3 regions of the Delftia tsuruhatensis genome follow, and region 2 is predicted to be linked to each of the others. Evidence: predicted binding sites of a transcription regulator. Region 2 holds the regulator's gene; each other region holds the start of a gene.
The links. Region 2 encodes FNR, which switches genes on or off when oxygen is low (the NO sensors DNR and NnrR bind a similar motif). Its sites were predicted from a motif close to TTGATNNNNATCAA; they were not measured.

Region 1 (10,195 bases), 2.5 Mb from region 2:
CATGGGAAATCCCTTCGGTACTTCAATCGATGGACGACCGGACATGGCCACCGGCCAGACCGAGGGCGGAAAGGCAGGCGCCTGAAGCAAGAAGGAGGGGAGAGAGGCTGCCGGGCCGATTCCGTCGCTCATCTGGACGGAACCTCAGCTCCGGTCAGACGAGCTGGGGTTTGCAGGCTTTGCGCAGGCAGGCACGCACGGGCAGGCCGTGGTGTGCGGGAGAGGCAAAGACAGCAGACATGGCGTGCAGTGTAGCGCGCCCGCGCGCCGTTGTCAGGCGGCGTCCGGCGCTTCGGCCGACTGCGTCAACAACGGAGCCTGCCACTCCAGCAATTCCGCCAGGCGCTGCACGATCCAGCGCGCCTCGCCGGGGCTGACGATGGAGCCCTCGGCCGCCAGGCCCGCGTGGATGCCGAGCAAGACCCCCACTTCCGAGGAGTTGCCCGTGTGGTAGAGCGTCTGCGCCTGCTCGACCAGATGGCTGGACAGGTCCTCGCACAGCTCATAGCGGGCCACCACCTCGGCGATGGAGGCCTTGAGCCGGCCGTGGCGGTCGGCGTACAGGGCGGCGAAGCTGGGCGGAGGCTGGATCTGGCTGGTGTCGTCCATGGGCGCGCCTCAATCGGGTTCGAACATGCGCTCGAAGCGTGCGAGGTCCTCGGCCAGCTCGCAGCTCACGAGCTGGCCCATCTTGCCGTCGGCCAGGCGGTGGGCCGCGAACAGCGTCGCCTTGCCCTGGAAGCCATAGTCGGGCAGATGGATGATGGTGTAGGGATGGGGCACGAACAGCTGGTGTTCGAAAACCACCCGGTGCTCGTTGCGTGGCGAGGGGTAGAGCGTGTACTCGGCGGTGTTGATGGTGAGTGTGGCCATGTGGGCTGCTGCGGCAAAGGTCCGGCTGCTGGGGACGGCAATGCTACCAAGTTCGCCACGGCATCACCGGCCTGCGACAATGCCTTCATGCAAGCCGTCCGTGTTTCCATCCAGACCGAAGACTTCGACGTATCCGCCGAACTGGCTGCCCTGCGCACCGGCGATGCGCGCGTGGGCGCGGTGTGCAGCTTCGTGGGCACGGTGCGCGACCGCAATGAGGGCGATGCCGTGGCCAGCATGGAGCTGGAGCACTACCCGGGCATGACGGAAAAGTCCATCGAAGCCATCATCGACGAGGCCGTGCAACGCTTCGGCATCCATGGCGCGCGGGTCATCCATCGCGTCGGACCGCTGCGTCCCATGGACCAGATCGTGCTCGTGGCCGTCACGGCATCGCACCGCGGCATGGCTTTCCAGGCCTGCGAATACATCATGGACTACCTCAAGTCGCTGGCGCCCTTCTGGAAGAAGGAGCAGACCCCGGCCGGCGCGCGCTGGGTCGATGCGCGCGTCAGCGACGAGCAGGCGCTGGCGCGCTGGCGCCAGTGAGGGGCTCAGGCCTTGTGGGGGGGCGCGTTTCGCAGCCACTGCGGCGGGCGGAACACCAGCAGGTTGCCGCAGATCACCAGCAGCAGGCCCGAGACGGCCAGCGGGGTCCAGACATAGCCTTCGACCAGGGCCGAGATGGCCAGGGCGACGATGGGAAACAGCACCGTGGCATAGGCGGCCTTCTCGGGGCCCATGCGTCCCACCAGGGTCAGGTAGGCCGTGAAGGCAATCACCGACCCCGGAATGGCCAGGTAAAGCCACGACCCGACATAGGACCAGCTTGTGTCGAAGCGCCAGGGCAGGCCCGCCACCAGCGCATAGGCGGACAGCGCCAGCGTACCCGCCAGCATGCCCCAGGCATTGGTCTGGGCCGGTCGCCAGCCCATGGACTGCAGCGAGGCCGACAGCATGTTGCCGCAGGAAAAGCACAGCGTACCCAGCACGGCCCAGCCCAGGCCCGGCAGGCTGGCATGCCGGCCTTCGCGCAGCTCGGGCCAGAACAGCACGGCCAGGCCCGCCAGGCCGAACACGCTGCCAGCCAGCACATGGGGCGCCAGCCTGCGTCCGTGCAGGATGCGCGCCAGCAGCGCGTTCCAGAGGTTGGCGCTGGAGAAGACCACGGCGGCCAGTCCGCTGGCCAGCGTCTCGCTGGCATGCATGAAGCATACGAAGTTGACGCTGAACAGGCACAGGCCCTGGGCCAGCACGCGCGGCAGCGCCGGGCCGCGCGGAACGCGCAGCTGCCTGGACCAGGCCAGCCAGGTGAACATCAGCACGGCGGCCAGGGCGAATCGATAGGCAATGGACAGCTCCACGGGCACGGAGCCCAGCTGCATCTTCAAGGCGATCCAGGTTGAGCCCCAGATCAGCACGACCAGGCAATAAAGGGTGGCAGTCATGGCGGCTGATGATGGCGCCACCGGCCCGGGAGCCATGGCAGATTCCTGCGGTTTGGTGGCATGGCCATCCACTGCCAGCCCGCCGTGGCCCCACAATCGCAGCCATGACGCCCACGCCGCTGCCCGAGCTGCCCCCCAGTCACCTTTGCCAGGTGCTGTCCCGCTCCAAGGCCTGCCTGCAGCGGCGCGCGCGCCTGAGCGAAGGCGTGGAGCTGGCCGTCTGGGCCAATGGGGACGACGAGGTGCGCTACTGCCAGCCCGGCCACCACACGCTGTCGGTCTATCTGGCCGGGGGTGAAGGGTCGCAGCTGAAGGAGCGGCCCGAGGCCATGGGTGCGCCGGGGCGCATCTGCATCTTCCCGCCTGAGGGCGAGTCCCACTGGCTGGTGCGCGCGCCGGTACAGTTCCTGCACCTTTACGTCTCCGATCTGGCCTGGGCCGGGCGCGTGGTCCGCATGCTCGACGCCGAGCCGCGCTCACGCACGCTGCGTCCGCAGATCTATGGCGATGACCTGGCCTTCAACGCCGGTGCCCGCTCATTGATGCGGCTGGACTGGCAGGACCCGCAGCAGCTGCTGCAGGCCGATACCATCGGGCAGCAATTGATCGACAGGCTGGTGCAGCAGTCGGCCACGCCGCGCCAGTTGCAGGCATTGCAGCGACCGCTGGGCGGGTTGTCGCAGGCCGCGCGGCGCAAGGTGCTGGACCATGTCCAGGAGCATCTGCATGACAGCAAGGCGCTGACCCTGGTGGCCCTGGCCCAGGTGGCCTGCCTGTCTGAATTCCACTTCGCGCGCATGTTCCGCCAGAGCATGGGCTGCACCGTGCACGAATGGGTGCTGCAGCAGCGCCTGGCGCGGGCCCGCCAGGCACTGCGGGCGCGCCAGGCGCCGCCGCTGGCCGACCTGGCCCTGGACTGCGGTTTTTCCAGCGCAAGCCATCTCGTGCGCAGCTTTCGCACGCATTTGGGTGTTACGCCTACGCAGTTCTCGCTCTTTCAGCGCAATGCTTGGCGCTGATCGGGAAACGGGCAGGGCAACCGGCTGGGCGCGACAGCGGGCTTGATCTGGCGCAAGCCGGCGCCCGTGTGGGCGCTGCACACCTTGAAATTTCCCCCGCAGGTATCAGATAAATCGCAGTGACCCTGTTTCAGGAGCAAAAGAAACACCATGCGAATCGACAAACTGACGACCAAGTTCCAGGAAGCCCTGGCCGACGCTCAGACGCTGGCCCTGGGCGGTGACCAATCCAATATCGAGCCCCTGCACCTGCTGGTGGCGCTGCTGCGCCAGGACGATGGCCCTCGCTCGCTGCTACAGCGCGCCGGCGCCAACGTCGGCCAGTTGCAGGCCGCGGCCGAGAAGGCCCTGGCCGACCTGCCGCGCGTGCAGCACCAGGACCAGGTCCAGGTAGGCTCCGAGCTGGGCCGCCTGCTGCAGGCCACGGAAAAGGAAGCCCTCAAGCGCGGCGACCAGTTCATCGCCAGTGAACTGTTCCTGCTGGCGCTGACCGACGGCAGCGGCAGCTCCACGCGCGCAGGCCAATTGCTCAAGGAAAGCGGCGTGACGCGCTCCACCCTGGAGTCCGCCATCAACGCCGTGCGCGGCGGCCAGACCATGGACAGCGCGGAAGGCGAAGGCCAGCGCGAGGCGCTCAAGAAGTACACGCTGGACCTGACCGAGCGTGCGCGCAGCGGCAAGCTCGACCCCGTGATCGGCCGTGACGACGAGATCCGCCGCTCCATCCAGGTGCTGCAGCGGCGCAGCAAGAACAATCCCGTGCTCATCGGCGAGCCCGGCGTGGGCAAGACCGCCATCGTCGAAGGCCTGGCCCAGCGCATCGTTGCCGGCGAGGTACCCGAGAGCCTGAAGAACAAGCGCGTGCTGTCGCTGGACATGGCGGGCCTGCTGGCCGGTGCCAAGTACCGCGGCGACTTCGAGGAGCGCCTGAAGTCCGTGCTCAAGGAGGTATCGCAGGAAGAGGGGCGCATCATCCTCTTCATCGACGAGATCCACACCATGGTCGGCGCCGGCAAGGCCGATGGTGCCATGGATGCCGGCAACATGCTCAAGCCCGCACTGGCGCGCGGCGAGTTGCACTGCATCGGCGCGACCACGCTGGACGAATACCGCAAATACATCGAGAAGGACGCGGCGCTGGAGCGCAGGTTCCAGAAGGTGCTCGTCGACGAGCCTTCGGTGGAGGACACCATCGCCATCCTTCGCGGCCTGCAGGTGCGCTATGAGGCCCACCACGGCGTGGACATCACCGATCCGGCCATCGTGGCCGCTGCCGAGCTCAGCCACCGCTACATCACGGACCGTTTCCTGCCCGACAAGGCCATCGACCTGATCGACGAGGCGGCGGCCAAGATCAAGATCGAGATCGATTCCAAGCCCGAGGCGATGGACAAGCTCGAGCGCCGGATGATCCAGCTCAAGATCGAGCGCGAGGCCATGAAGAAGGAAAAGGACGAGGCTTCGCAAAAGCGCCTGCAACTGATCGAGGAGGAACTCGGCAGCCTGGAGCGTGAATATGCCGACCTCGAGGAGATCTGGAAGAGCGAGAAGGCCAGTGCCCAGGGCTCGGAGCAGATCCGCAAGGAAATCGATCAGATCCGCATCCAGATCGAGGAGCTCAAGCGCAAGGGGGATTTCAACAAGGTCGCCGAGCTGCAGTACGGCAAGCTGCCGACGCTGGAGAAGCAGCTCAACGAGGTGCAGGCCAGCGAACAGGGACAGGGCGGTGCCCCGGCCCACCGGCTGCTGCGCACACAGGTCGGTGCCGAAGAGATTGCCGAAGTGGTCAGCCGCGCCACGGGCATTCCCGTGTCCAAGATGATGCAGGGCGAAAAGGACAAGCTGCTGCACATGGAGGACAGGCTGCATGACCGTGTGGTCGGCCAGGATGAGGCCATCTCGGCCGTGGCCAACGCCATCCGTCGCTCGCGCTCGGGTCTGTCCGATCCCAACCGCCCCACGGGCTCCTTCCTGTTCCTGGGTCCCACGGGCGTCGGCAAGACCGAGTTGTGCAAGGCCCTGGCAGGCTTCCTGTTCGACAGCGAGGACCATCTGGTGCGCATCGACATGAGCGAGTTCATGGAAAAGCATTCAGTGGCTCGCCTGATCGGCGCGCCTCCGGGCTACGTGGGCTACGAGGAGGGCGGCTACCTGACCGAGGCCGTGCGCCGCAAGCCCTACAGCGTGCTGCTGCTCGACGAGGTGGAGAAGGCCCATCCCGATGTCTTCAACGTGCTGCTGCAGGTGCTGGACGACGGCCGCCTGACCGACGGCCAGGGCCGCACCGTGGACTTCAAGAACACGGTCATCGTGATGACGAGCAACATCGGCTCCCTGCTGATCCAGTCCATGGTCGGCGAGGAATACGATGAGGTCAAGGATGCGGTCTGGGGGGAACTCAAGAACCATTTCCGGCCCGAATTCCTCAACCGCATCGACGAGACCGTTGTCTTCCATGCGCTGGATGCGAAAAATATCGAGTCCATCGCAAGGATTCAGCTCAAGCTGCTGGAGCGCCGTTTGGAGAAAATGGACCTTGCGCTGCAGGTGTCCGACCAGGCCCTGGCCGAACTGGCCAAGGTGGGTTTCGATCCCGTCTTCGGGGCCCGGCCGCTCAAGCGCGCGATCCAGCAGCGGATCGAGAACCCGCTGTCGAAACTGCTGCTCGAAGGGCGCTTTCCGCCCAAGAGCACGATTGCGGTGCATGTGGACCCGGTACAGGAACCGGGTGTATTCCGGTTCGATGCGGCAGATTCCGCCTGACGCACCGGACCTGCCAGGAAAGGCTTTGCTTTGAACGATTTCGTCGCCACCTTGACCCGCTGGGCCGTGCGCATCCTGCTGATGCTCGTGGGTCTGGTCTTCTTTGTCAGCCTGCTCACGGCGGCCGCGCTGCTGGCCCTGGTATGGGGCGTGCGCGCGCTGTGGGCCAGGTTCACGGGCCGGCCCGTGACGCCCTGGTCCATGCGCATGAGCCCGCGAGCGGGCTGGCAGACCGTCTACCGCTCGGGTTCGGAATGGATGGCGCAGCGGCCTCAACGTGCCTATGGCGCCGCCGAGGCCGGAGGCCGCCGTGCCGGCGTGCTGCCTGGCGCGGGTGAGGTGACCGACGTTCAGCCCCGTGAAGTGCGCGAGCCCTGAAGCGTCTTGCTTCAGCCTTTACGCGGCCTGCGCATCTTCGGTGTCGGGCTGTGCCTGCAGGCCCGTATAGTCTGTAACCCCCGGGAGCCCGTGCAAGGCTCCCTTTTTTTTCCTGCCGCCGTGTTCCGGCCGGACTGCGGCGCAGGCAAGCGTTTCTTATCATCGAGCCTATGACCCCGCTGGATCTCCACCGCGTCTTCGACCTTCAGTACCAGGCCAGTCGGGCGCAGGTGGACGTGCCGCTGCTGGTGCGGCGCGAGCGCCTGCTGCGCATGCAAAAACTGCTGGAAGAACATGGTCCCGTGCTGGCCGCGGCGGTGCAGGCTGACTTCGGCATGCGTTCGCCGCGGCTGACCGAGATGGTGGAGCTGTTCGTGCTGCGCAACCTGCTCAAGCACACGCTGCGCCACCTGGCGCGCTGGTCGGGACGCCAGAGGGTGCGCACGCCCCTGATGCTGCTGCCCGGACGAGGCTGGATCGAGCGCCAGCCCCTGGGCGTGGTCGGCGTGATCTCCCCCTGGAACTACCCGGTGCAGCTGGCCCTGGGCCCGGCCATCACGGCCCTGGCCGCCGGCAACCGCGTCATGCTCAAGCCCAGCGAACTCACGCCGCACACCTCGGCACAGATGGCGGCCCTGGTGGGGCAGTTCTTCGCGCCCGAGGAGTTCGCCGTCATCGAGGGCGACGTCAGCGTGGCCACGCAATTCTCCGGGCTGCATTTCGACCACCTGCTGTTCACCGGCTCGACGGCCGTGGGACGGCGCGTGGCCCAGGCCGCGGCGGCCCATCTGACGCCGACCACGCTGGAGCTGGGCGGCAAGTCGCCCTGCATCCTCTCCAGCGACTGCGACCTGGAGGAAGCAGCGCTGAAGATCGCGCATGGCAAGCTCGTCAACGCGGGGCAGACCTGCATCGCGCCCGACTATGTGCTGCTGCCGCGCGGCCAGGAGGCACAGTTCACCGAGGCCTTTCGCGCCGCCGCACGCCGCCTGTTCCCGCGCTTTGCCGGCAATCCCGACTACGCGGCCATCCTGACCAAGCGCCACCTGGCGCGCCTGCGCCAGATGCTGCGCCAGGCCCAGGGCATGGGCGCCCATGTCGAGTGGATGGAAGATGGCGGCACGGGACTGGATGGCGCAGAGGCCGGCTGGGGCGATGCCGTGGAGCGGCAGATGGCGCCTGCGCTGGTCTTCAATGCCACCAGCCAGATGCAGCTCATGCAGGAGGAGATCTTCGGGCCCATCCTGCCTGTGATCAGCTATGACCGGCTGGATGACGTGGTCGCCGCCATCAACGCCGGGCCCAGGCCGCTGGCCCTGTACTGGTTCGGACGGGACGAGAAGCTGCGTGATGCCGTGCTGTCGCGCACCATCAGCGGCGGGGTGACGGTCAACGACACCTTGCTGCATTTCGCCCACGAGAACCTTCCGTTCGGAGGCGTGGGCGACAGCGGCTGGGGGGCCTACCATTCGGAGCAGGGGTTTGCGCGGCTGAGCCACCAGAAGGCGGTGTTCGTGCAGTCGCGCTGGTCGGGCGCCTCGATGCTGTACCCGCCCTATGGGCCGAAGTTCGACCGCATCATGGCGCTGATGCGCCGCTGGCTGTGAAGCCCGGCAAGGCAGGATGGCAGGCTGTTCGCTCAGTCCTGCCTGCATCGCCATGAATTGTCAACTGATTCTTTGCCAGGCCTTGTGTCACATGCATCAGTTGCTCTTTTTTGAAGAGCATCTAGCACATCCGATAGCCAAGGGCAAGAAAACGAGCACAGCCGTACTTGCGTGCATGGCTAAGGCCTGCAGTGCACGCAAAAAGCGCGATTCCGGTGAAAATCACGCCCTTCTATTTTCACCTGTTTTCGTTTCGGTTTTTCCATGTCTAGTATCCAGGTTCGTCCAGCCACTCTCCGCGATGCAAAAGCGATTGCCCAGATCCATACTGCTTCCGCCATGGAGGCTTATCGAGGACTGGTCCCTGACGACCAGCTCAAAAGCATGTCGTCGGTAGAAAAGCGCCAGGCCTACTGGCGCGAGGCCATCGAATACTGCGAGCCCCAGGTGCAGGTGGCCATCGATGGCGACAAGATCGTGGGCTTTGTCGGTTTCGACCGCTCGCGTGACGAGAAGTCGCGCCAGACCACTGGCGAAATCTGGGCCATCTATGCCGCCCCTTCGCACTGGAACCAGGGCGTGGGCGTGGCCCTGTGGGACGCTGCGCGCGACGGTCTGCTGGAAGAAGGCTGCACCAATGTCACCTCGTGGGTGCCGCTGCGCAACGAGCGCGCACTGCGTTTCCATGAGCTCGCCGGCTTCAAGCGCGAGATGTCCACGGCCAAGACCGCCCAGATCGGCGGCCTCAAGATCGAAGAAGTGCGCCTCAAGCGCGCACTGAACTGATCTGGCCAGCGCGTCCATCCGCCCATCATCCACGGAGCAGCAGGCCATGTCTTCTTCCCGGAACTGGTCCCTGCTGCAGTGGCAGGAACAAGATGCCACGCACGCCGCGCTGTGGCGAATGGACAGCACCATGGCCGCGCCGCGCCGCATTGTCATCGCCGATGACAGCCTGCCTGCGGACCGTGCCTACCGGCTGGCCTGCGAGGGACAGGCCATGCTGTGGCGTGGCGATTTCCAGAACGCGCGCCAGCTGCTGCAGGCCCTGGGCCGGCGCCTGGACAAGGCGCCTGGCGCATCCTCGGCCAAGGCCCGCCATCGGCGCGCCGACGCGGATGACGGCAAGGCCGCGTTTCCCCATGCCTTTCACCTGCACCGCCAGGCGCAGGCACAGCGTGCCCGCATTCTGTCCAGCCTGCTGATCGAACTCGACGCCGGTTGGCGTTGTGCCTTGCGGCGGGCGCCCGACTGGAGCCTGGCCTGCGGTGAGGCCTGGGGCGACGTACCCCAGGACGAGGCGGCGGCCAGCGTGCTCGTTCCCTTGCGCGAACTGCTGGGTGCCCTGGGCGCCCATGAATGGCGCAAGAAGGGCGTGGCGCTGGCCGTGCCGGGCCTGCCGCCATTGAGCATCCACCCGCACTACGGCGTGTTTTCCCCGGTGCGTGGCGAGTACCTGGACCTGGTGGCGCAGGCACCGCTGCCCGCGGCGGTACGGCAGGCCCAGGCGCCCGTCTGGGATATCGGCGTGGGCACGGGCGTGCTGTCCGCCATCTTGCTGCACCGTGGCGTGCAACAGGTGGTGGCGACCGATCTGAGTGACCGGGCGCTGGCCTGCGCGCAGGACAATCTGCAGCGGCTGGGCCTGGCCCGGCGCGTGGATCTGCGCCATGCCGACCTGTTCCCCGAAGGCCGGGCCGCCCTGGTGGTCTGCAATCCCCCGTGGCTGCCGGGCAAGGCCAGTTCCCTGCTGGAGCAGGCCGTCTACGACGAAGGCAGCCGCATGCTGCGCGGCTTTGTCCAGGGCCTTGCCAGCCATCTGCAGCCGGAGGGCGAAGGCTGGCTGATCCTGTCGGACCTGGCAGAGCACCTGAAGCTGCGCTCGCGCGACGAACTGCTGGGGTGGATCGAGGCGGCGGGCCTGAAGGTCCTGGGCCGGCAAGACATTCGTCCGCGCCATGGCAAGGCCATGGATGCCGCCGATCCGCTGCATGCAGCGCGAGCGGCGGAGCTGACCTCGCTGTGGAGGCTGGCGGCGGCCTGAGTCAGGCGCTGGATGCGGTCTCGTGCGGCAGCAGGTGCCGCAGCCGCTCGCGCAGAGCCTCGG
Region 2 (10,195 bases):
CCAAGCTGGCGAGCCTGACGTTCTGGGGCTGGCAGCTGGTCATCGTGGCCGCCGCGATCAGCCTGCCGCTGGGCTATACCCAGGGCAAGGAGTACGCCGAGCTGGAATGGCCGATCGACCTGCTGATCGCCGTCACCTGGGTCTCGTATGCCATCGTGTTCTTCGGGACCATCGGCATCCGCAAGGTCCGCCACATCTATGTGGCCAACTGGTTCTTCGGCGCCTTCATCATCGCCGTGGCCCTGCTGCACATCGTCAACAGCGCGGCCATCCCGGCCGGCTGGATGAAGAGCTACTCGGCCTATGCGGGCGTGCAGGACGCCATGGTGCAATGGTGGTACGGTCACAACGCCGTGGGCTTCTTCCTGACCGCGGGCTTCCTGGGCATGATGTATTACTTCATCCCCAAGCAGGCCGGCCGCCCGGTCTACAGCTACCGCCTGTCCATCGTCCACTTCTGGGCGCTGATCTTCACCTACATGTGGGCGGGCCCCCACCATCTGCACTACACCGCGCTGCCCGACTGGACGCAGTCCGTGGGCATGGTGTTCTCGCTGATCCTGCTGGCTCCCAGCTGGGGCGGCATGATCAACGGCGTGATGACGCTGTCGGGCGCCTGGCACAAGCTGCGCGACGACCCCATCCTGCGCTTCCTGATCGTGTCCCTGTCGTTCTACGGCATGTCCACGTTCGAGGGCCCGATGATGTCGATCAAGACCGTCAACGCGCTGTCGCACTACACCGACTGGACCGTGGGCCACGTGCACTCGGGCGCCCTGGGCTGGGTGGGCCTGATCACCATGGGCTCCCTGTACTACCTGATCCCGCGCCTGTTCGGCAAGACCAGGATGTACTCGGTGGGCGCCATCGAGCTGCACTTCTGGATGGCCACCATCGGCATCGTGCTGTACATCGCCGCGATGTGGATCGCCGGTGTGATGCAGGGCCTGATGTGGCGCGCCGTCAATCCCGATGGCACGCTGACCTACACCTTCGTCGAAAGCGTCAAGGCCAGCTATCCGTTCTACGTGATCCGCGTGGCCGGTGGCCTGCTGTACCTGGGCGGCATGCTGGTGATGCTGTGGAACACCTGGAAGACCGCGATCTCGGGTCGTTCGGTGAAGGTGGCCGTGCCTGCCGTCGTGGCCCACGCCTGAGCGTCTAGGAGCATTACTCATGTCCGATCACAACCATACCGCTCCCAAGAGCTTTTCCCACGAGAAGGTGGAAACCAACAACTTCCTGCTGATCGTGCTGACCCTGCTGGTGGTCGCCGTCGGCGGGCTGGTGGAAATCGTTCCGCTGTTCTTCCAGAAGTCCACGACCGAGGCCGTGGCGGGCCTCAAGCCCTACACGCCCTTGCAGCTGATGGGCCGCGATGTCTATCTGCGCGAGGGTTGCTACAACTGCCACTCGCAGATGATCCGTCCCTTCCGCGCCGAGACCATGCGCTATGGCCACTACTCGGTGGCAGGGGAGTTCGTCTACGACCACCCCTTCCAGTGGGGCTCCAAGCGCACGGGCCCGGACCTGCACCGCGTGGGTGGCAAGTACAGCGATGAATGGCATCGCATCCACCTGAACAACCCGCGCGACGTGGTGCCCGAGTCCAACATGCCCGCGTATCCCTGGCTGGAGAAGAACAAGGTGGACGACACCGTGGTTGCCCGGCACATGGGCGCGCTGCGCAAGGTGGGCGTGCCCTACAGCGACGAGGAAATCAGCGGCGCCGCCGAACAGGTCAAGGGCAAGACGGAAATGGAAGCCGTCATCGCCTACCTGCAGGTGCTGGGCCGTTCGGTCAAGTAAAGGAGAGCGACATGGACATCACCACCATGCGCATCGTGGCCACGCTGGCCTCTCTGGCCTGCTTCATCGGCATCTGGTGGTGGGCGTTCGCCCGCCGCAACCAGGCGCGTTTCGACGAGGCCGCCCAGTTGCCGTTCGAGCAAGACTGAGTCCCTCCACCAGAACGAGAACTTCCCATGAGCGATTTCGTAAACAACTTCTGGTCGATCTACGTCACGGCGATCACGCTGGGCGGCATCATCGGCTGCCTGCTGCTGCTGTATCTCACCGCGCGCAAGAAGGTGGTCCCCTCCGCCGACAACACCACGGGCCACGTCTGGGACGAGGACCTGCGCGAGCTGAACAACCCCATGCCCAAGTGGTGGATGTGGCTGTTCATCATCACCTCGGTGTTCGGCTTCGCCTACCTGGCGGCCTACCCGGGCCTGGGCTCGTTCGCGGGCAAGCTGGGCTGGTCGCAGCTGGGCGCCTATGAGAACGAGATGGCCAAGGCCCGCGCGGACCTGGAGCCGCTGTACGCCAAGTTCACGAGCATGTCCACCGAGGAAATGGCCAAGGATCCCCAGGCCATGGCCATCGGCGAGCGCCTGTTCATGAACAACTGCGCACAGTGCCACGGCTCGGATGCGCGCGGTGGCAAGAGCTTCCCCAATCTGACCGATGGCGACTGGCTGCATGGCGGCACGCCCGAGAAGATCCGGGAAACCATCACGGGCGGGCGCGTCGGCATCATGCCTCCCATGGCCGCCGCCGTGGGCACGCCTGATGACGTGCGCAATCTCTCGCACTATGTGCTGAGCCTGTCGGGCAGCCCGCACGACTCGCTCAAGGCCTCGCTGGGCAAGTCCAAGTTCACGGCCTGCGCGGCCTGCCATGGCATGGACGGCAAGGGCAACCAGGCCCTGGGCGCGCCCAACCTGACCGACGACATCTGGCTGCACGGCTGGGGCGAGGCGGCCATCACGGCCATGATCAACAACGGCAAGCACAACGAGATGCCGGCCCAGAAGGACAAGCTGACCGAGGCGCAGATCGCGGTGCTTGCTTCCTACGTCTGGGGCATGTCCCACAAGGACGGCGCCCCGGCGCAGTAAAAGATGAAGAAGGCGGTGCCCCGGCGCCGCCTTTTTTGGCTTTTGAGTTTTCAGATATTTCAAAAAAACAAAGGAACCCACCATGAAGCCCGAGAGCGGCGATGACGCCGGGAAGCCTCCCCGCAAAGTCATTCCGATCACGCCGGCTGCGCATGGGTCGGCCACACCCGATCCGGACCAGCTGGTGTCGATGTTCGAGTCCGAGAAGAAGGTCTACGCACGCTCCATCAGCGGGGTGTTCGCACGCTGGCGCTGGGCCCTGGTGTTTCTCACGCAACTGGTTTTCTACGGCCTGCCCTGGCTGGAGTGGGGGCAGCGCCAGATGGTGCTGTTCGACCTGGGCGCTCGGCGCTTTTACCTGTTCGGGCTGGTGCTGTACCCCCAGGACTTCATCTACCTGGCCGGGCTGCTGATCGTCTCGGCGCTGGCGCTGTTCCTGTTCACGGCCGTGGCCGGGCGCCTGTGGTGCGGTTTCTCCTGCCCGCAGACCGTCTATACCGAGATCTTCATGTGGGTGGAGCGCAAGGTCGAAGGCGACCGCAGTGCCCGCATGCGCCTGGACAAGAACGGCTGGACCTTCGAGAAGCTCTGGAAGAAGTTGCTCAAGCAGTTCCTGTGGATCGCCATCGCGCTGTGGACGGGCTTCACCTTCGTGGGCTATTTCGTGCCCATCCGCGAACTGGGAGCCGAGCTGCTGGCGCTGCAGGGCAGCTGGCAGATATTCTGGGTGCTGTTCTACGGCTTCGCCACCTATGGCAATGCGGGCTACATGCGCGAGCAGGTCTGCAAGTACATGTGTCCCTATGCGCGCTTTCAGAGCGCCATGTTCGACAAGGACACGATGATCGTCAGCTACGACACGGGCCGTGGCGAGCCGCGCGCGCCGCGCACCAAGAAGGTGGACCACAAGGCCCAGGGCCTGGGCGACTGCATCGACTGCAAGATGTGCGTGCAGGTCTGCCCCGTGGGCATCGACATCCGCAACGGCCTGCAATACGAGTGCATAGGCTGCGGCCTGTGCATAGACGCCTGCAACTCCATCATGGACAGGATGGAGTACCCGCGCGGCCTGATCCGCCTGACCACGCAGAACGCCATGGCCGGTGCCTGGCGGCGCGCCCAGGTGCTGCGCCGCATCTTCCGGCCCCGCGTGCTGATCTACTCGGCCGTGCTGGTCGGCCTGAGCACGGCCATGATCGTGAGCCTGGCGCTGCGCCAGTCGGTCAAGGTGGACGTGATCCGCGACCGGGCCTCGCTGTCGCGCATCGTCGCGGGCGGCAAGCTGGAGAATGTCTACCGCCTGCAGATCATGAACGCCACCGAGCAGGCCCAGCGCTACCGCATCAGCGCCCACGGCCTGGACGGCCTGGAGCTGGCCTCGGAGCAGGAGGTCGAGGTCGGCCCCGCCGAGACGCGCGGCATCGCGGCGCGCCTGCAGATTCCCTACGGTTCCGCCGAGCCGGGCTCGCACACCGTATTCTTCGACATCGATGCCGTGGCGGCAGGTGCGGGCCGGGCGTCCGAGAAGGCGGTCTTCCTGGTTCCCAGGTAATGTTCCCGGAACGCGCGGCGCATGCCGCGTGTGCCGCTTGAAAGAAAGAGGTTTCCCATGTCTTCGAGTCCCGCAGTCCCTTCGGCCGCCCCGTCCGCTCCGCACCCGGACGCCGGCAAGCCCTGGTGGAAGTTCGCCCATGTCTGGCTCGTGGTGGCCGGTCCGGCCGCCGTGGTGGTGGCCGGCGTGGTCACGGCCATCATCGCGATCAATGGGGCCGACCCCGTGATCGACCCCGACTACTACCGCAACGGCATCGAGATCAATGAACGTGCAGGCGGCGCGCGCGAAGTTCCCAAGAGCCTGGCGCCCGCCGTCACAGGCCGCAACCATGCGGCCACGCCGGCGTACGACCACCCCACGGACCGCTGAACGCCGCGCATCCTTGCAGGAGGCCGCAATGCGGCCTTTTTTTGCATGGTGAACCCCGTCTCCGGCATGCGCGACGGGTGAGGGTTTCCTACAGGCCGGCGGGGCTGCGTGGGGCTTGGCGGCATGCTTTGGCGGGGCGCACAATCAACGTGCCCCTCGACAGCCCAAGGAGATCGCTGATGTTGGCCCAACGCTGGATGTGGATTGCCTGGCCTGCCTTCCTGGCGGCCGCCGTGATGGAGATGCTGGTCTTTGCCTTCGTGGACCCGCTGGAGCTGCACTGGCTCGGCGACCTGGGCTGGTCCCGCCAGGGGATCTATACGCTGGCCTTCTTCGCGTTCTGGGCCGTGACCATGCTGTCCAGCCTCATGACCATCATGCTGGGCCGCTCGGCACGCGACCTCAACGACGGCATCGTCTCCGAGCCCGACCCGGATCTGGCCCTGCAGGGACTGGGACGCGACTGATCCGCTCCCCTGGTCACCCCGCAAGCAACAAGGCCCGCTTTCGCGGGCCTTCATCATTTCCGCAAGGGGCGTCTGGCATGCCCTACTGGCATTGCTGGCTGTTGACGATGCGCTTGAGCGCATCCGTGTCCAGGATGCGCAGGTGGCGCTGGCGCACCTCGATGATGTTCTCCTCGGCGAACTTGGAGAACGTGCGGCTGACGGTCTCCAGCTTCAGGCCCAGGTAGCTGCCGATCTCCTCGCGCGTCATGCGCAGCACCAGCTCGGACTTGGAAAAGCCGCGTGCATGCAGGCGCTGCACCAGGTTGAGCACGAAGGCGGCCAGGCGCTCCTCGGCGCGCATGCTGCCCAGCAGCAGCATGACGCCGTGCTCGCGCACGATCTCGCGGCTCATGACCTTGTGCACGTGGTTTTGCAGGGCCGTGACCTCGCGCGACAGGTGCTCGAGCTTGTCGAAGGGCATGACGCAGACCTCGGCATCCTCCAGGGCCACGGCATCGCAGGTGTGATGGTCGTTGACGATGCCGTCCAGCCCGATGATCTCGCCGGCCATCTGAAAGCCCGTGACCTGGTCGCGACCGTCCTCGGTGGCCACGCAGGTCTTGAAGAAGCCCGTGCGGATGGCATACAGCGAGGTGAAGGCCTCGCCGTTGCGAAACAGCAGGCCGCCGCGCTTGACCTTGCGGCGCGTGGCCACGATGTCGTCGATGCGCTGCATCTGCTCGGCATCCAGCCCCATGGGCATGCACAGTTCGCGCAGGTTGCAGTTGGAGCAGGAGGCTTTGATGGTCTGAAGGTTCATGGAGTAAACATCAGCGGCACAGTGGCGTGCCAGTGGTGACCTCGTGGATGGCGATGAGTTGGATCAAATTGTCGCAGCAGTGCCTCAAACAACTCTTGATGTGAGTCAAGGACGGGGCCGATGCCCTGCGGCACAGTCAAGGTATTAGAGGAAAAAACCCATGACCGCTGTCACCCCAGAGCTGCTGCGTCGCTTCGACGTACCGGGGCCCCGATACACCTCGTTCCCCACCGCCGACCGTTTCGTGGAGGCCTTTGGTGCAGAGGACTATATCCTGGCGCTGCAACAACGCAAATCGAGTACCGCAGCACGTGCCATGCCTTTGTCGCTGTATGTGCATGTGCCGTTCTGCGAATCGCTGTGCTACTACTGCGCCTGCAACAAGATCGTCACGCGCCACCATGACCGTGCTGCGGTCTACCTGGACTACCTGGCCCGCGAGATCGCCCTGCACACCGCCCACTGCGGCAAGGGCCAGGCCGTCAGCCAGCTGCACCTGGGCGGCGGCACGCCCACCTTCTTCTCGGACGAGGAGCTGCGCACGCTGATGGGCCTGCTGCGCGAGCACTTCAGGCTGGAGGCCGGGGGGGAGTACTCCATCGAGGTCGATCCACGCACCGTCACCGCCGAACGCCTGGCGGTGCTCAAGGAACTGGGCTTCAACCGCCTGAGCTTCGGCGTGCAGGACTTCGACGAGCAGGTGCAGATCGCCGTGCACCGCGTGCAGCCGGCCGCGCAGGTGTTCGAGCTGGTGGCCGCCGCGCGCCGGCTGGGCTTTGCCTCCATCAATGTGGACCTGATCTACGGCCTGCCCAGGCAGACGCCCGAGTCCTTCGAGCGCACGCTGGCGCAGGTCAACGCGCTGCGGCCGGATCGCATCGCCCTGTACGCCTACGCCCATCTGCCCGAGCGCTTCAAGCCGCAGCGGCGTATCGCTTCCGAGGATCTGCCCCAGGGCGCCGACAAGCTGGCCATGCTCTCGCGCTCCATCGCGGCTTTCATGGACGGCGGCTATGTCTATGTGGGCATGGACCACTTCGCGTTGCCCGAGGATGCGCTGGCCGTGGCCAAGCGCCAGGGGCGGCTGCACCGCAACTTCCAGGGCTACAGCACCCAGCCCGACTGCGACCTGATCGCGCTGGGCGTGTCGGCCATCGGCAAGGTGGGAGCCAGCTACAGCCAGAACGCCAAGACGCTGGAGGAGTACTACGACGCCATCGACGCCGGCCAGTTGCCCGTGGTGAGAGGCCTGGCGCTGTCGCGCGACGACCTGGTGCGCCGCGCCGTCATCATGGCCATCATGTGCCAGGGCGCCGTGCTGTTCGAGCCCATGGAGCAGGCCTGGCTGCTGGGCTTTCGCGAATATTTCGCGCCCGAGATGGCGGCGCTGGAGGATCTGCAGGACAAGGGCCTGGTGCAGATCAGCGACGAGGGCTTCCAGGTCACGCCCATGGGCTGGTACTTCGTGCGCGGCGTGGCCATGCTGTTCGACCGGTATCTGCAGGCGGACAAGAACCGGGCGCGTTTTTCGCGCATCATCTAGCCCCCATGCTGTTGTCGCTGCTCTGGACCGCCTTGATCATGGGGCTCGTTGGCGGGCCCCATTGCCTTGCCATGTGCGCCGCGCCCTGCGGCGTGGTCACTTCCGGCCAGGCGGGCGAGGGCCGTGGTGCCCAGCCCGTCACCGTCCACGGGCTGCAAAGTCGTCTGTGGCTGCGCACGGCGCTGTTCCATGGCGGGCGGCTGGCCGGCTATGCCAGCCTGGGCGCCGCCTCGGCGCTGGCCATGGAAAGCCTGTCGTGGCTGACCAGCCGGACCACGGCGCTGCAGCCGTTCTGGACGCTGACCCATGTGGCGGTGATGGCCTGGGGCCTGGCCATGATGGCCCAGGCGCGCCAGCCAGCCTGGCTGGAGTCGGCGGGCCGTGCCGCCTGGCGCCGGGTGCAACCCTGGGTGTCGGCACCGGGCGGAACGCTTGCGGCCGGTTATGCCTGGGCCCTCATGCCCTGCGGTCTGCTGTACTCCGCCGTGCTGGTGGCGGCCCTCAGCGGCGGGGCCGTGCAGGGCGCGCTGGCCATGGCCGCCTTTGGCGTGGGCAGCGGCCTGTGGCTGGTGGGCGGCCCCTGGCTGTGGCGGCTGGGACGCCAGCGCCTGGACGGACTGCGGGCCGAATGGGGGACGCGCCTGGCCGGGCTGATGCTGGTCGGCGTGGCTGCCTGGGCACTGTGGATGGACCTGGTCTACAAGCCCAGTCTGTGGTGCCGTTGAGCAACAGCCGGTGGCCTGGTCGGACACTGGTGCCCGCAGATTGGCTGCGAGGCCTCCAGAACTGGAGATAATGCCCGAATCATCGGCTTACATTTGCCGATCCCTACAGCCTCGGGGCCGTTGCCGCGCGTGAACCATTCCGTCCTCATCGATATCCGAGACCTTCGTCCGGGCATGTTTGTCCAGCTCGATGTTGGATGGCTGAACCATCCTTTTCCGGTCAGCAGCTTCAAGATCACCTCGAACGCGCAGATCCAGACGCTGAAGTCGCTGGGTCTGCAGACCGTGCGCTGCGTGCCGCACAAGAGCGACACCTGGCCGGCCGAGGCGCGCACGCCTGCGCCCGAGGAGTCGGCGCCCCTGCCGCCTCCGGCCCCCGTCGGCGATGCCACCCAGGCGCAGTTGCTGCTGTCCGTACCTGACTGGCGTGGTCGGCTGGAGGACTGCAATGCGCGTTTCCAGAAAGTGGAGCGCGGCTATGTGGCCATCGAGGCCACCATCGCACGCGACCCCGAGCAGGCGCGGCGGCCCACCGAGGCCCTGGTCGACGGCTGCATGGCCGAACTGGCCGGGCCGCAGGACGTGGCCATCCATCTGCTGTCCGATGGCGTGGGCAGCCACCAGAGCGTGCATGCGGTCAACGTGACGGTGCTCAGCCTGCTGCTCGGCCGTGCCCTGGGGCTGGAGGCGTCGCTGCTGCGCGACCTGGGGCTGGCGGCGCTGCTGCATGACGCGGGCAAGCCCGTGACAGGCGTCGAAGGCATGCACGGCCTGGCGCTGGAGCCTTCCGTGCCCGAGGCGGTGCGCGAGCGCTACGAGCGCCACGTGGGCGAATCCGTGGCCATCGCCTTGCGCATGGGCTTGTCGGCGCAGGTCACCACTGCCATCGCCCAGCACCACGAGTGGGCCGATGGCACGGGTTTTCCGCTGAGCCTGGTGGCCGAGGACATGGAGCTCACGGGCCAGATCCTGGCCCTGGTCAACACCTACGACCGCCTGTGCAACCCCGGCGACGCGCAGACGCCGCATACGCCGCACGAGGCGCTGGCCTTGCTGTTCAGCCGGCTGCGCGACAAGTTCGCGGCGCCCGTGCTCAACGGCTTCATCCGCATGATGGGCGTGTTCCCGCCCGGTTCGGTGGTGGAGCTGACCGATGGGCGGCACGCCATGGTCATGTCCGTCAATGCCTCCCGCCCGCTCAAGCCCTCGGTGATGGTCCATGATGCCGACGTGCCCGCGGCCCAGGCCCCCGTGCTGGCGCTGGAGCTGTATCCCGAGCTGGGCATACGCCGTGGCGTGGCCCCGGCGCAGCTGCCGCGCGATGCGCTGGACTATCTGTCACCACGCCGGCGTGTCTGCTATTACTTCGAACGGGCGGTGGAGCTCGATCCACCGAGGGTGGCGCCTTGAACAAGCATGCGTTGAACCGCGCCTGGCCCCGTCTGCTCGACGCGTTGCAGGAGGCGCTGTGGCTGATCGATGCACGCAGCCTGACGGTGCTGCGCGCCAATGCCGCCAGCGAGGCCGTCACCGGCTATGAGACCGATGCGGCCATGGGCCTGCCCGTGCAGGTGCTGGCCGCCACGCCGCAGCAGCAGGCCTTCTGGAGCGATCCGTTCAACTGGCAGGCCGGTGCCCAGTTCATCGCCGAGGTGCGCCGCGCCGACGGGCAGCTGGCGCCCGTGGAGATGCGTGTGCGCGCGCTGGACGGCGATGTGCTCCTGGTCAGCATGCTGGACCGGCGCGAGCAGGCCCGCCACGAGGCCGAATTCGAAAGCCTGCTCGGCGAGCTGCGCGCCACGCTGGAGTCGGCCGCCGACGCCATCCTGGT
Region 3 (10,195 bases), 2.5 Mb from region 2:
GTGTGAGCCAGGCGCTGGAGAACATTGCCGCTGCTGCCGCAGGCGTGCAGCAGCTCACGCAGAACATGGACCGCGCGCTGGCCAGCCAGATGCCGCAGCTCGTCACCGATGCGCGCAACACCCTTCAGTCCCTGGAGAAGGCCAGCAACGGCGCCGCTTCCGTGGCCTCCGAGCTGCAGCAGACCGTGCGCCGCGTGAACGCACAGGACGGGCCGCTGGAGCAGATCGCGCAGAGCACGCGCGCGCTGACCCGAATGGCCGATACCCTGGGCCGCACCACGGTACCCCATGCCAACCGCGCGGCCGACGATGTCTCGCGTGCGGCCCGCCAGATGGGCACGGCCGCCAGCCGCTTCAGCGACAACCCCCAGGCCGTGATCTACGGTCCGGGCCAGGCCCGCCCTGGGCCTGGCGAGCCGGGCTTTGTCGTCCCGTCCGCAGCGACCCAGCCCTGACCGAGGAATCCGCATGCCCATCTCTCGCAAGACCACCTTGGCCAGCGTCGCCCTGGCCGCAGCCCTGGCGCTGCTGACCGGCTGCTCGGCCCTGCCCCAGCCTCCGGCCCAGCCCGCACGCTATGACTTCGGCCTGGCGCCGCTTCCCGCTTCCGCACCTGTGCCTGCCGCTGCCACCGCAACCGCTGCGCCCACGCGTACACCACTGGCCCTGGCCGATGTGGAGGCCCCGGCCCTGTCCGACGGCAGCACTGCCATGCTCTATCGCCTGGCCTATGCCAACGGCCAGGAACTGCGCCCCTACCAGCATGCGCGCTGGAGCCAGCCCCCGGCCCTGTTGCTGCAACAGCGCTTGCGCAGCCAGCTGGGCCTGCAACGTCCCGTGCTCGCCAGCAGTGAAAGCGTGGCCCAGCCGCGCGCGCAGGGCGCGGTGCCGACGCTGCTGCGCGTGGACATCGAGGAGTTCAGCCAGGTCTTTGACGCGCCCGGCTCCAGCGCGGGCGTGCTGCGGCTGCGCGCCACCCTGGTCGAGCAAAGTGGTGCGGTGGACCGCCTGTTGGGGCAGAAGGTGTTCGAGGTGCGCAGTCCCGCGGTTTCGGGTGATGCCGCCGGTGGTGCCCAGGCCCTGGCCAGGGCGGCCGATGAGGCGATCGCGCAGATCGATGCTTGGCTGGGGCAGCAGGGACACTGACCCCTTCACTTCCCTTCCACCTCTTCACAAGACAGCCGGTTGGTGCAGTGCATCCTCCGGCTGTTTTTGTCGTCGCCTGACTTTCGGCTTCCAGCGTGTCCGTCAGGGGCTGTAGTCCCGATCCCACCACCCGGGCTGCCCCTGGGACGACCAGCAACGCTAGGCGCAGACTACGGCGCGGGAGCGCCAGGTTTTTTACAGTGAAACCGTCGCTGATGCAGATAGCGGCTTTGAAAAAACAAGGCCTGATTGCACGGCACGACTTCAACATCACTGAAAGGACCAAGCCATGAATGAAGACCGCATCAAGGGCAACTGGAAGCAGTTCACCGGCAAGATCCGTGAGCAATGGGGCAAGCTCACCGACGATGACCTGGACGTCATCGCCGGCAAGCGCGAACAGTTCCTGGGCAAGCTGCAGGAGCGCCAGGGCCTGGCCCGCGACGCTGCCGAAAAGCAGCTGACCGAATGGCAAAAGCGCCATCCCGACTTCCGCTTCGAAGACTGACGAGTGTGGACCCCGCGGGTGGCACGGACTCCCTGGCCGGCGCCACCACCCGCTCCCCGACAGACAGCCAGCGTGCCCGAGGGCACGCACCAATGGCCCGCCACCGCAGGCACCAAGGGCCGGTTCAGTACAAATACAAGGAGTTCCATCATGCAAGCACCGCAACGCTTTCGCCACATGCTTTCCGCTGTCGCCCTGGGCCTGATGGCCTCCGGCGCCATGGCCATGACCAATGCGGAGCACACGGCCGCCAAGAACCAGATCGAGACCGAATACAAGGCCGCCAAGGAACAGTGCAAGCCGCTGAAGGGCAACGCCAAGGACGTCTGCGAGAAGCAGGCCAAGGGCCAGGAAAACGTGGCCAAGGCCGAACTGGAGTCGCGCCGCAATCCCTCGCCCAAGAACAGTGAAAAGGCGCTCATCGCCAAGGCCGATGCCGACTACGACATCGCCAAGGAAAAGTGTGACGACCTCAAGGGCGACGCCAAGGATGTGTGCGTGAAGGATGCCAAGGCCGCCCACGTGCACGCCGTGGAAGCCGCCAAGGTGAACAAGGCCCAGGCCGAACCCGCTGCCAACCCCGCAGCCAAGGCTGCCAACGTGGCAGAAACCCGCAAGGACGCTGCCGAAGAAACCCGCGAAGCCGACTACAAGGCTGCCAAGGCCCGTTGCGACACCATGAGCGGCGCCGCCAAGGACACCTGCGTGGCGGATGCCAAGCGAAAGTTTGGACAGTAAGTAAGCTCCCCCTGAGCGGCTGACGCCGCTTCCCCCCGTTGCACGGCGCCTCTCTACCCGCTTCGCGGGGGAGGGGGACGGCAGCCTCGCTGCGGGGCGGCGCGGCCGGCTTAGGCTCTCGCTCGCCGTCCCTGATTTTGGGTAGCGCCAGTTTTTGGCCGACGCGCTCAGTTCCGATTGAAAGCCCCGCTCGCGGGGCTTTGCTGTTTTCAGGTTGGCTGATGTGGGTCAACCGGGTTGGGCGGTGCCGTTCCTAAGCTGCAGGCTTTCACGATGAAGGCAGGAGAAGCATATGGCCGTGCTGGAATGGAGCGGAGCGCTGGCATTGGAGTTGCCGGCCATGGACGAGGTGCATCAGGAGTTCGTGCTGCTGCTGGCCGAGGTGGAAGCCGCGCCGGACGCGCAGCTGTGCGCGCGCTGGGATGAGTTGATCGCGCATACGCAGGTGCATTTCGATCAGGAAGACCGCTGGATGCAGTCCACGCGCTTTTCCAGCAGCAACTGCCACAGCCTGCAGCACAAGGTGGTGCTGCAGGTGATGCGCGAGGGCGCGAACAAGGCGGCGGCCGGCGAACTGGCCGTCATCCGCAGCATGGCGGCGGAGCTGGCCTCCTGGTTCGTCCACCATGCGCAGACCATGGATGCGGCGCTGGCATTGCATCTGCGCAGCGCAGGCTTCGATCCCGCCACGGGAGCCCTTGCGCATCCCGAGGTGCTGCCCGAGCAGGTCATCACGGGTTGCGGTGGCGCCTGCGATGGCAGCGCGCAACCTGTCCGGGCCGTGCCCGCCTGAGCCGGGCTCCGCGCCCCGGCCGGGCCACCGGTCTCAGGGCGCGATGGCGCGGGAGGCGAGGATGGGGAAGATCTTCACCAGCCCGCCGGCCATCACCTCCACGGCCAGTGCAGCGAGGATCAGGCCCATGAGCCGGGTCATCACGTTGATGCCGGTCTTGCCCAGCACACGGGCGATAGGGTCGGCAAGCGAGAAGCAGACCATCACCACCGCCGCCACCACCACGCCATAGCCGACCAGGGCCAGGTGCTGCCAGATGCTGCGCGCCTGGTCGGCGTAGATCACCACGGTGGACATGGCCGCCGGCCCGGTCAACAGCGGAATCGTCAGCGGCACCACGGCGATGCTATCACCCATGGCGGCCTTCTCCGCGCCGGCGGCCAGCGTCGCGGCATTGGGCCGCTCCTCGGCCGGGCGCGCGTTGAGCATGTTCATCGCGCTGATCAGCAGCAGCAGGCCGCCGCCGACCTGAAAGCTTTGCAGCGAGATGTTGAAGAAATCCAGCACCTGCAGCCCGATGATGGCGCAGGCGGCGATGACGCAGAACGAGGCCAGCGCCGCCGTGCGTATGGTCTGCCGGCGCTGCTGGGCGCTGAAGCCCTCCGTGTAGTGGATGAAGAAGGGGACGATGGCCAGCGGGTTGATGATGGCCACCAGCGTGATCAGGGGTTTGAGGTCCATGAGGTTCTCTGAGGGTTGCCACCGGAGTCGGGAAACCTGCCGTGCTTGATGAGAACGGCTTATCGCTCCATCGAATGTCTCCTGTGAAAGAATCGCCGCACGGGCCGGCCCGCCGCCATTACAGCACTGCGGAGCCCGCCCGCCCACCGGGAAATCACAACAGGTTCTCAGACAGAAAGGAATGCGGACATGGGCAGTTTCGTGCAGTTGACTTCGTTGGATGGCACGGCTTCGCCGGCCTGGGTGGCGCGGCCCGATGTGCCTGCGCGCGGCGCCGTCGTGGTGCTGCAGGAGATCTTCGGCGTCAACGCCCATATCCGCGCCGTGGCCGACCGCCTGGCTGCCCGCGGCTATATGGCCGTGGCGCCGTCGCTGTTCACGCGTGTCGAGGCTGGTGTGGACCTGGGCTACGGCGATGCCGACCGCGCCAAGGGCATGGCGCTGAAATCCGCCGCCGAGGCGCTGCCCCCGCCCGGCGTGCTGCCCGAGATCGAGGCCGCCATCGCCCATGCCGCCACGCTGGTGCCGGGCGGCAAGGTGGGCATCGTCGGCTTTTGCTGGGGCGGCCTGTGGGCCTGGCGCGCCGCCTGCAACCTGCCGGGGCTGTCGGCGGCGGCCTGCTACTACGGCGGGGGCATGACCACCCCGCTGGAGATGGGGCGCCAGCCGCTGTGTCCCGTGATCGCCCACTTCGGCCGCCGCGACCAGCACATTCCCGTGGACGCCGTGCAGCTCTTCGCCCAGGCGCAAAAGCATGTGCAGGTGCATCTTTACGACGCCGACCATGGCTTCAACTGCGACCAGCGCAGCGCCTACGACGAGGCCAGCGCCTTGCAGGCGCGCGATCGCACGCTGGCCTTCTTCGACCAGCACCTGGCCTGACGGGCTCAGTCCCGGGGCTGTTGCGCGTGCAGCCCCATGTAGTACAGCCCCCAGGGCGCCTGGGCAAAGCGCTCCTTGAGGGGCCTGCCGGCCAGCTCGGCAATGCGGTCGGCGTCATACATGGCCCATTGCGGGCCCAGGCCGCCCAGGCCCAGACGTGCGTCATCCATGTGCGTGACCAGCAGCATGCGCCATTGCAGGGCCTGGGCCAGCGGCAGGCGGGCGCGGTAGCCGTCGATGGCCTGCAGGTGGAGCCAGTGGCCCTGGGCGGCGGCGGCCGCAGCGTCCACGCCGGCGGCCTGCAGCACGCTGGCCAGCAGCGGACCGCGCAGGCGGTGGGGCTGGCCGTCGTATTCGATGTGGGGCGTGATCTCCACGGCGGGCAGGCGCTGCAGCGCGTCGGCATCCGTAGCCCAGGCCACGTCGAAGGACAGGCCCTGGTTTTTCAGCAGCAGGTCGCTGACCGGGTGCAGCGGCCCCCGGTTGCCGCGCACGCCGGGGCCGCTGACGGTGAGCACGGTGGCCTGCTGCGAGGGGCTGCGGCCGGCCGGCGCGGCGTGGGCGGCGTGGCCCAGCGGCAGGCTGGCGGCGGCCGTCAGCAGGTGGCGGCGGGACAGGGGGGAGGTCCTGGAGGCCATGGGTTCAGTCCTTTGCGGTGCGCGCCATGTAGCGCTTGTTCCAGAAGAAGGCGGTCAGTCCCACGGCGATCAGCGCCATCGAGGCCATGGCCCACCAGAATCCATCCTGCTTGTGCACCAGCGGAATGAACTCGAAATTCATGCCGAAGATGCCCGCGATCAGGTTCAGTGGCAGGAAGACGGCGGTCAGCACGGTCAGCGTGCGCATGATGTCGTTGGTGCGGTTGCTTTGCACGGAAAAATGCATCTGCACCACGGTCTCGGTGCTCTGCTCCAGCCGGCGCACATGGTGGACCACGCGCTCTATGTGTTCGAGCACGTCGCGGCTGCGCACCTTGAGCAGGTCCAGTTCGCGCAGCGCGGCGGCACCCTCGGGGGCCGGCCAGGTCTCCAGCGCGTCGATCCAGTCCTGGATGGCAGCGCGCTGGTCTTCGCAGACATCGTCCAGTTCGTGCAAGGCCAGGCGCGCGTCCAGCAGGGCGCTCCAGTTGGAAAAGCGCGTGCGCGGGCGCAGCAGTTCTGTCTGCCAGTGGTCGAGCTGGCGTGACAGCTCGCGGCGCAGGTCCAGGAAGCCGTCCACGATGAGGTTGACCACGCGCAGCATCAGATCGGACGGGCTGGCCGGGATACGCGCGCCCGGCGAGGGGCTAAGGCGCCCCTCGCGCAGGTCGGTGGGCATGGCCGCCAGCAGGCGCGCGGCATAGGCGTCGCGCACGGTGCAGTCGCCCGGGTGCACGGACAGCAGCACCTGATCGAACAGGGCAAAGCCCACGGGGCTGGTGTCGATGTGGCGCAGCACGGGCGGGCCGCTGCGCCGCACGGCAGGGCTGGCGGGTGCAGCCGGCGCCTCCGGCGCCGTGGCCTGCGCGGCCGCCAGGCGCCGGAACACCAGCAGGTCGTACTGCGAGGTGTAGTCATAGCGCGAGGGCAGCTGGGCGTTGAGCAGGTCCGAGACATGCAGGTCCACCAGCTGCTGGCCGGTCAGCGCCTGCAGCGTGCGCTGCACGTCGGCCAGCCGGGCCTGCAGCGTGGCGCGCGTGCAGGAAATCCAGACGAAGCCCTGGGCCGGTGGCTGCTGAGGAAGGTCTTGCAGCTCGGTGACGCCTGCGGCCTGCAGATGGAAGATGCGCATGCCGGTGCCGGGCTCAGCCGCGCAGCTTGCGCGCGGCGTCGATGGCGAAATAGGTCAGGATGCCGTCGGCGCCCGCACGCTTGAAGGCCAGCAGTGATTCCATCATCACCTGGTCATGGTCCAGCCAGCCGTTGGCGGCCGCGGCCTTGAGCATGGCGTACTCGCCGCTGACCTGGTAGGCGAAGGTGGGCACGCCGAACTCGTCCTTGACGCGGCGCACCACGTCCAGGTAGGGCATGCCGGGCTTGACCATGACCATGTCGGCGCCTTCGGCCAGGTCCTGGGCCACCTCGCGCAACGCCTCGTCGGTGTTGGCGGGGTCCATCTGGTAGACGTTCTTGTCGGCCTTGCCCAGCGCGCCGCGCGTGCCCACGGCATCGCGGAACGGGCCGTAGAAGGCGCTGGCGTACTTGGCACTGTAGGCCATGATGCGCGTGTGGATGTGGCCATGGCTCTCCAGCGCCTCGCGGATGGCACCGATGCGGCCGTCCATCATGTCGCTGGGGGCCACCATGTCCACGCCGGCATCGGCATGGGTCAGGGCCTGGCCGACCAGCACTTCGACGGTCTCGTCGTTGATGATGTAGCCGCTGTCGTCCAGGATGCCGTCCTGGCCGTGGCTGGTGTAGGGGTCCAGGGCCACGTCGGTCATCACGCCCAGTTGCGGGAACTCCTTCTTGAGCGCGCGCACCACGCGCGGGATCAGCCCGTCGGGGTTGAGCGCCTCCTTGCCGTCGGGCGTCTTGAGCGAGGCGTCGATGGCGGGGAACAGCGCCAGGAAGGGGATCTCCAGTTGCACGCATTGTTCGGCCACGGGCAGCAGCAGGTCCAGGCTCAGGCGGTCCACGCCGGGCATGGAGGGTACGGCCTCGCGGTGGCTCGTGCCCTCGTGCACGAACACGGGGTAGATGAGGTCATGGGCCGTCAGCCGGTTCTCGCGCACGAGATTGCGCGTGAAGGCGTCGCGGCGCAGGCGGCGGGGGCGGTTGTGCGGGAAGGGAGTGGGGCTGGACAGATGCATGCCGAAAATTGTGCCCCATTCCCGCCGCAGGGCTTCGGACCGGGCTTGCGACGCCGTCACGGCAGAGTCGGCTTTTGTCCCCGCGCAGGCCGGCACACTCCTGTACGCACGTACACTGCCCGCATGCTGTGGGTCAAAGCCTTTCATATCGTTTTCGTGGCAAGCTGGTTCGCGGGCCTGTTCTATCTGCCGCGCATCTTCGTCAACCTGGCCCTGGTCACGCCCGGCTCGGTGGCTGAGCGCGAGCGCCTGCTGCTGATGGCGCGCAAGCTGCTGCGCTTCACCACGCTGCTGGCCGTGCCGGCCCTGGGCCTGGGCCTGTGGCTGTACCTGGGCTACGGCATAGGCAAGGGAGCGGGCAACGGCTGGATGCACGCCAAGCTGGCGGGTGTGCTGCTGGTCATCGGCTACCACCATGCCTGTGCGCGGCTGCTGCGCAAGCTCATCGACAACCAGGACCAGCACAGCCACCGCTGGTTCCGTGTCTTCAACGAGGTGCCGGTGCTGCTGCTGGTGGCCATCGTCATCCTGGTGGTGGTCAAACCCTTTTGAATCCAGGTGCAGGGAGGCAGGGCGTGTTGCAAAAGACTTCTGCCTGGCCGCTGGCGCTGGTCTACGCGGCGCTCATCGTTTTCGCCAGCCTGTTTCCTTTCGACGGCTGGCGGGCCCAGGGCATAGATCCGCTGGTGTTCCTGACAGCCAGGATCCCGCCGCCGTACTGGACCTGGTTCGACGTCAATACCAATATCGTCGGCTATGCGCCGCTGGGCTTTTTCCTGGCGCTGGCGCTGGTGCGCAGCGGCCATCCGCGCGCGGCCGTCCCGCTGGCCGCGCTGGCGGGCACGCTGCTGTCGCTGGGCATGGAGTTCCTGCAGATCTACCTGCCGCGGCGCGTTCCCTCCAACCTGGACCTGGTGCTCAACGCGGCGGGTACGCTGGCGGGCGCGCTGCTGGCCCTGCTGCTGGAGCGTCTGGGTGCGCTGGCACGCTGGAGCGCCTTTCGCACGCACTGGCTGGGCGAGGACGGCGGCGGCGCCATGGTACTGCTGGCCTTGTGGCCCTGGGCGCTGCTGTTTCCTGCGGCCGTGCCCTTCGGCCTGGGCCAGGTGCTGGAGCGGCTGGAGCAGGGCCTGCTCGACCTGCTGGAAGGCACGCCCTTTCTCATGTGGCTGCCCCTGCGCGAGTCGCCGCTGACGCCGCTGTCGCCTGTCACGGAAATGCTGTGCGTGATGCTGGGCCTGTGGGCGCCTTGCCTGCTGGCCTACTGCGTGATGCGCCACATGGGCCGGCGTGCCATGCTGGCCAGTTCGGCCATCGTCATCGGCATCGGCGTCTCGGCGCTGTCGGCTGCGCTGAGCTGGGGGCCGGCCCACGCCTGGGAATGGGTGGACCTGCCCGTGCGCATGGGGGTATGGGGCGGCCTGGGCCTGGCCATGGTGGCCCTGCCATTGCCGCGCCGGGCTTGCGCGGCCCTGCTGATGCTGGTGCTGGTGCTGCACCTGAGCATCCTGAACCAGGCGCCCACCAGCGCCTATTTCTCCGAGACGCTGCAGGCCTGGGAGCAGGGCCGCTTCATCCGTTTCTATGGCCTGGGCCAGTGGCTGGGCTGGCTGTGGCCTTTCGTGACCCTGGTCTATGTCCTGTTCCGGGTGGCGCGCCGCGATGCGGCCGCGCCGCCGGTGCCTGCACCCGCACAGACGCAGGCGCAGGCCTAGAATCCTCTGCATGAGCGAACACCCACGTCCCGGGGCCGATGGCGGCCAGCAAGGCGCAGGCAACTACTATGCGCGCCACATCTTCTTTTGCCTCAACGAGCGGCCCGGCGGCGAGGACTGCTGCGCGCTGCACGGTGCCAAGGCGGGCTTCGACCATTGCAAGAAGCAGGTCAAGCAGCTGGGCCTGGCGGGCAGGGGCCAGGTGCGCGTGAACAAGGCCGGCTGCCTGGACCGCTGCGCGGGCGGGCCCGTGGCCGTGGTCTATCCGGAAGGCACCTGGTACACCTTCGTGGACGAGTCCGACATCGACGAGATCGTCGAATCCCATCTCAAAAATGGCCAGCCGGTGGAGCGCCTGCTGCTGCCGCCCGATGTGGGTCGCTGAGTTCCGGCCTGGAACTTTGACTCTTTCCGGGCATCAGTGCTTTGTCAGCTTGGACTGGCTGCTACTACTAGGATAGCGATTGTGAATGCGCAGACCGAACGATTGACCTTGACCGGCGGTGCCGGGGCCGTGGAAGCCCTGCGCGATGCGCCGGCCCCCGATGTGCCTGCGCGTGGCGTGGCCATCATTGCCCATCCCCATCCGCTGTTCGGCGGCACCATGGACAACAAGGTGGTGCAGACCCTGGCGCGCGCCTTCGTGCAGTGCGGCTATACCGCCGTGCGCTTCAACTTCCGTGGCGTGGGCGCCAGTGCCGGCGAGCACGATGCCGGCATCGGCGAAGCCGAGGACATGCTGTCCGTGGTGCGACAGGTCGCGCCCGAGGGCCCCATCGCCCTGGCCGGCTTCTCCTTCGGCGCCTTCGTCACCAGCCATGTGCTGGCCAGGCTGTGGGATGAGGGGCGGGTGGACAAGGCGGTGCTCGTGGGCACGGCAGCCAGCCGCTTCACGGTGGCGCCCGTGCCGCCCGAGGCCCATGACCGGACCCTGGTCGTGC

Region 1: clpB (ATP-dependent chaperone ClpB) is a predicted target of FNR. The motif match lies at 3,383-3,396, and genes of this name have one in related genera.
Region 3: L1Z78_RS01965 (hemerythrin domain-containing protein) is a predicted target of FNR. The motif match lies at 2,611-2,624, and genes of this name have one in related genera.

The regions. Positions count from the first base shown of each region.
Region 1 covers NZ_LR813084.1:1,581,543-1,591,737, forward strand. The annotation lists gene dapA (4-hydroxy-tetrahydrodipicolinate synthase) at 1-3, opposite strand, end outside; gene L1Z78_RS07170 (hypothetical protein) at 274-609, opposite strand; gene L1Z78_RS07175 (hypothetical protein) at 619-873, opposite strand; gene moaE (molybdopterin synthase catalytic subunit MoaE) at 961-1,422, shown strand; gene L1Z78_RS07185 (DMT family transporter) at 1,428-2,321, opposite strand; gene L1Z78_RS07190 (helix-turn-helix domain-containing protein) at 2,426-3,340, shown strand; gene clpB (ATP-dependent chaperone ClpB) at 3,491-6,103, shown strand; gene L1Z78_RS07200 (hypothetical protein) at 6,134-6,481, shown strand; gene L1Z78_RS07205 (coniferyl aldehyde dehydrogenase) at 6,652-8,088, shown strand; gene L1Z78_RS07210 (GNAT family N-acetyltransferase) at 8,353-8,874, shown strand; gene L1Z78_RS07215 (N5-glutamine methyltransferase family protein) at 8,921-10,132, shown strand; gene L1Z78_RS07220 (hypothetical protein) at 10,134-10,195, opposite strand, start outside.
Region 2 covers NZ_LR813084.1:4,031,725-4,041,919, reverse strand. The annotation lists gene ccoN (cytochrome-c oxidase, cbb3-type subunit I) at 1-1,157, shown strand, start outside; gene ccoO (cytochrome-c oxidase, cbb3-type subunit II) at 1,177-1,809, shown strand; gene L1Z78_RS18290 (cbb3-type cytochrome oxidase subunit 3) at 1,821-1,958, shown strand; gene ccoP (cytochrome-c oxidase, cbb3-type subunit III) at 1,986-2,903, shown strand; gene ccoG (cytochrome c oxidase accessory protein CcoG) at 2,986-4,455, shown strand; gene L1Z78_RS18275 (FixH family protein) at 4,513-4,827, shown strand; gene L1Z78_RS18270 (hypothetical protein) at 5,007-5,294, shown strand; gene fnr (fumarate/nitrate reduction transcriptional regulator Fnr) at 5,377-6,096, opposite strand; gene hemN (oxygen-independent coproporphyrinogen III oxidase) at 6,257-7,639, shown strand; gene L1Z78_RS18255 (sulfite exporter TauE/SafE family protein) at 7,645-8,364, shown strand; gene L1Z78_RS18250 (HD-GYP domain-containing protein) at 8,539-9,774, shown strand; gene L1Z78_RS18245 (bifunctional diguanylate cyclase/phosphodiesterase) at 9,771-10,195, shown strand, end outside.
Region 3 covers NZ_LR813084.1:431,918-442,112, forward strand. The annotation lists gene L1Z78_RS01945 (MlaD family protein) at 1-455, shown strand, start outside; gene L1Z78_RS01950 (ABC-type transport auxiliary lipoprotein family protein) at 469-1,146, shown strand; gene L1Z78_RS01955 (CsbD family protein) at 1,436-1,654, shown strand; gene L1Z78_RS01960 (hypothetical protein) at 1,805-2,392, shown strand; gene L1Z78_RS01965 (hemerythrin domain-containing protein) at 2,685-3,185, shown strand; gene L1Z78_RS01970 (MarC family protein) at 3,219-3,866, opposite strand; gene L1Z78_RS01975 (dienelactone hydrolase family protein) at 4,056-4,748, shown strand; gene L1Z78_RS01980 (molybdopterin-dependent oxidoreductase) at 4,754-5,386, opposite strand; gene L1Z78_RS01985 (magnesium transporter CorA family protein) at 5,391-6,518, opposite strand; gene hemB (porphobilinogen synthase) at 6,532-7,539, opposite strand; gene L1Z78_RS01995 (CopD family protein) at 7,663-8,091, shown strand; gene L1Z78_RS02000 (VanZ family protein) at 8,115-9,254, shown strand; gene L1Z78_RS02005 ((2Fe-2S) ferredoxin domain-containing protein) at 9,265-9,639, shown strand; gene L1Z78_RS02010 (alpha/beta hydrolase) at 9,721-10,195, shown strand, end outside.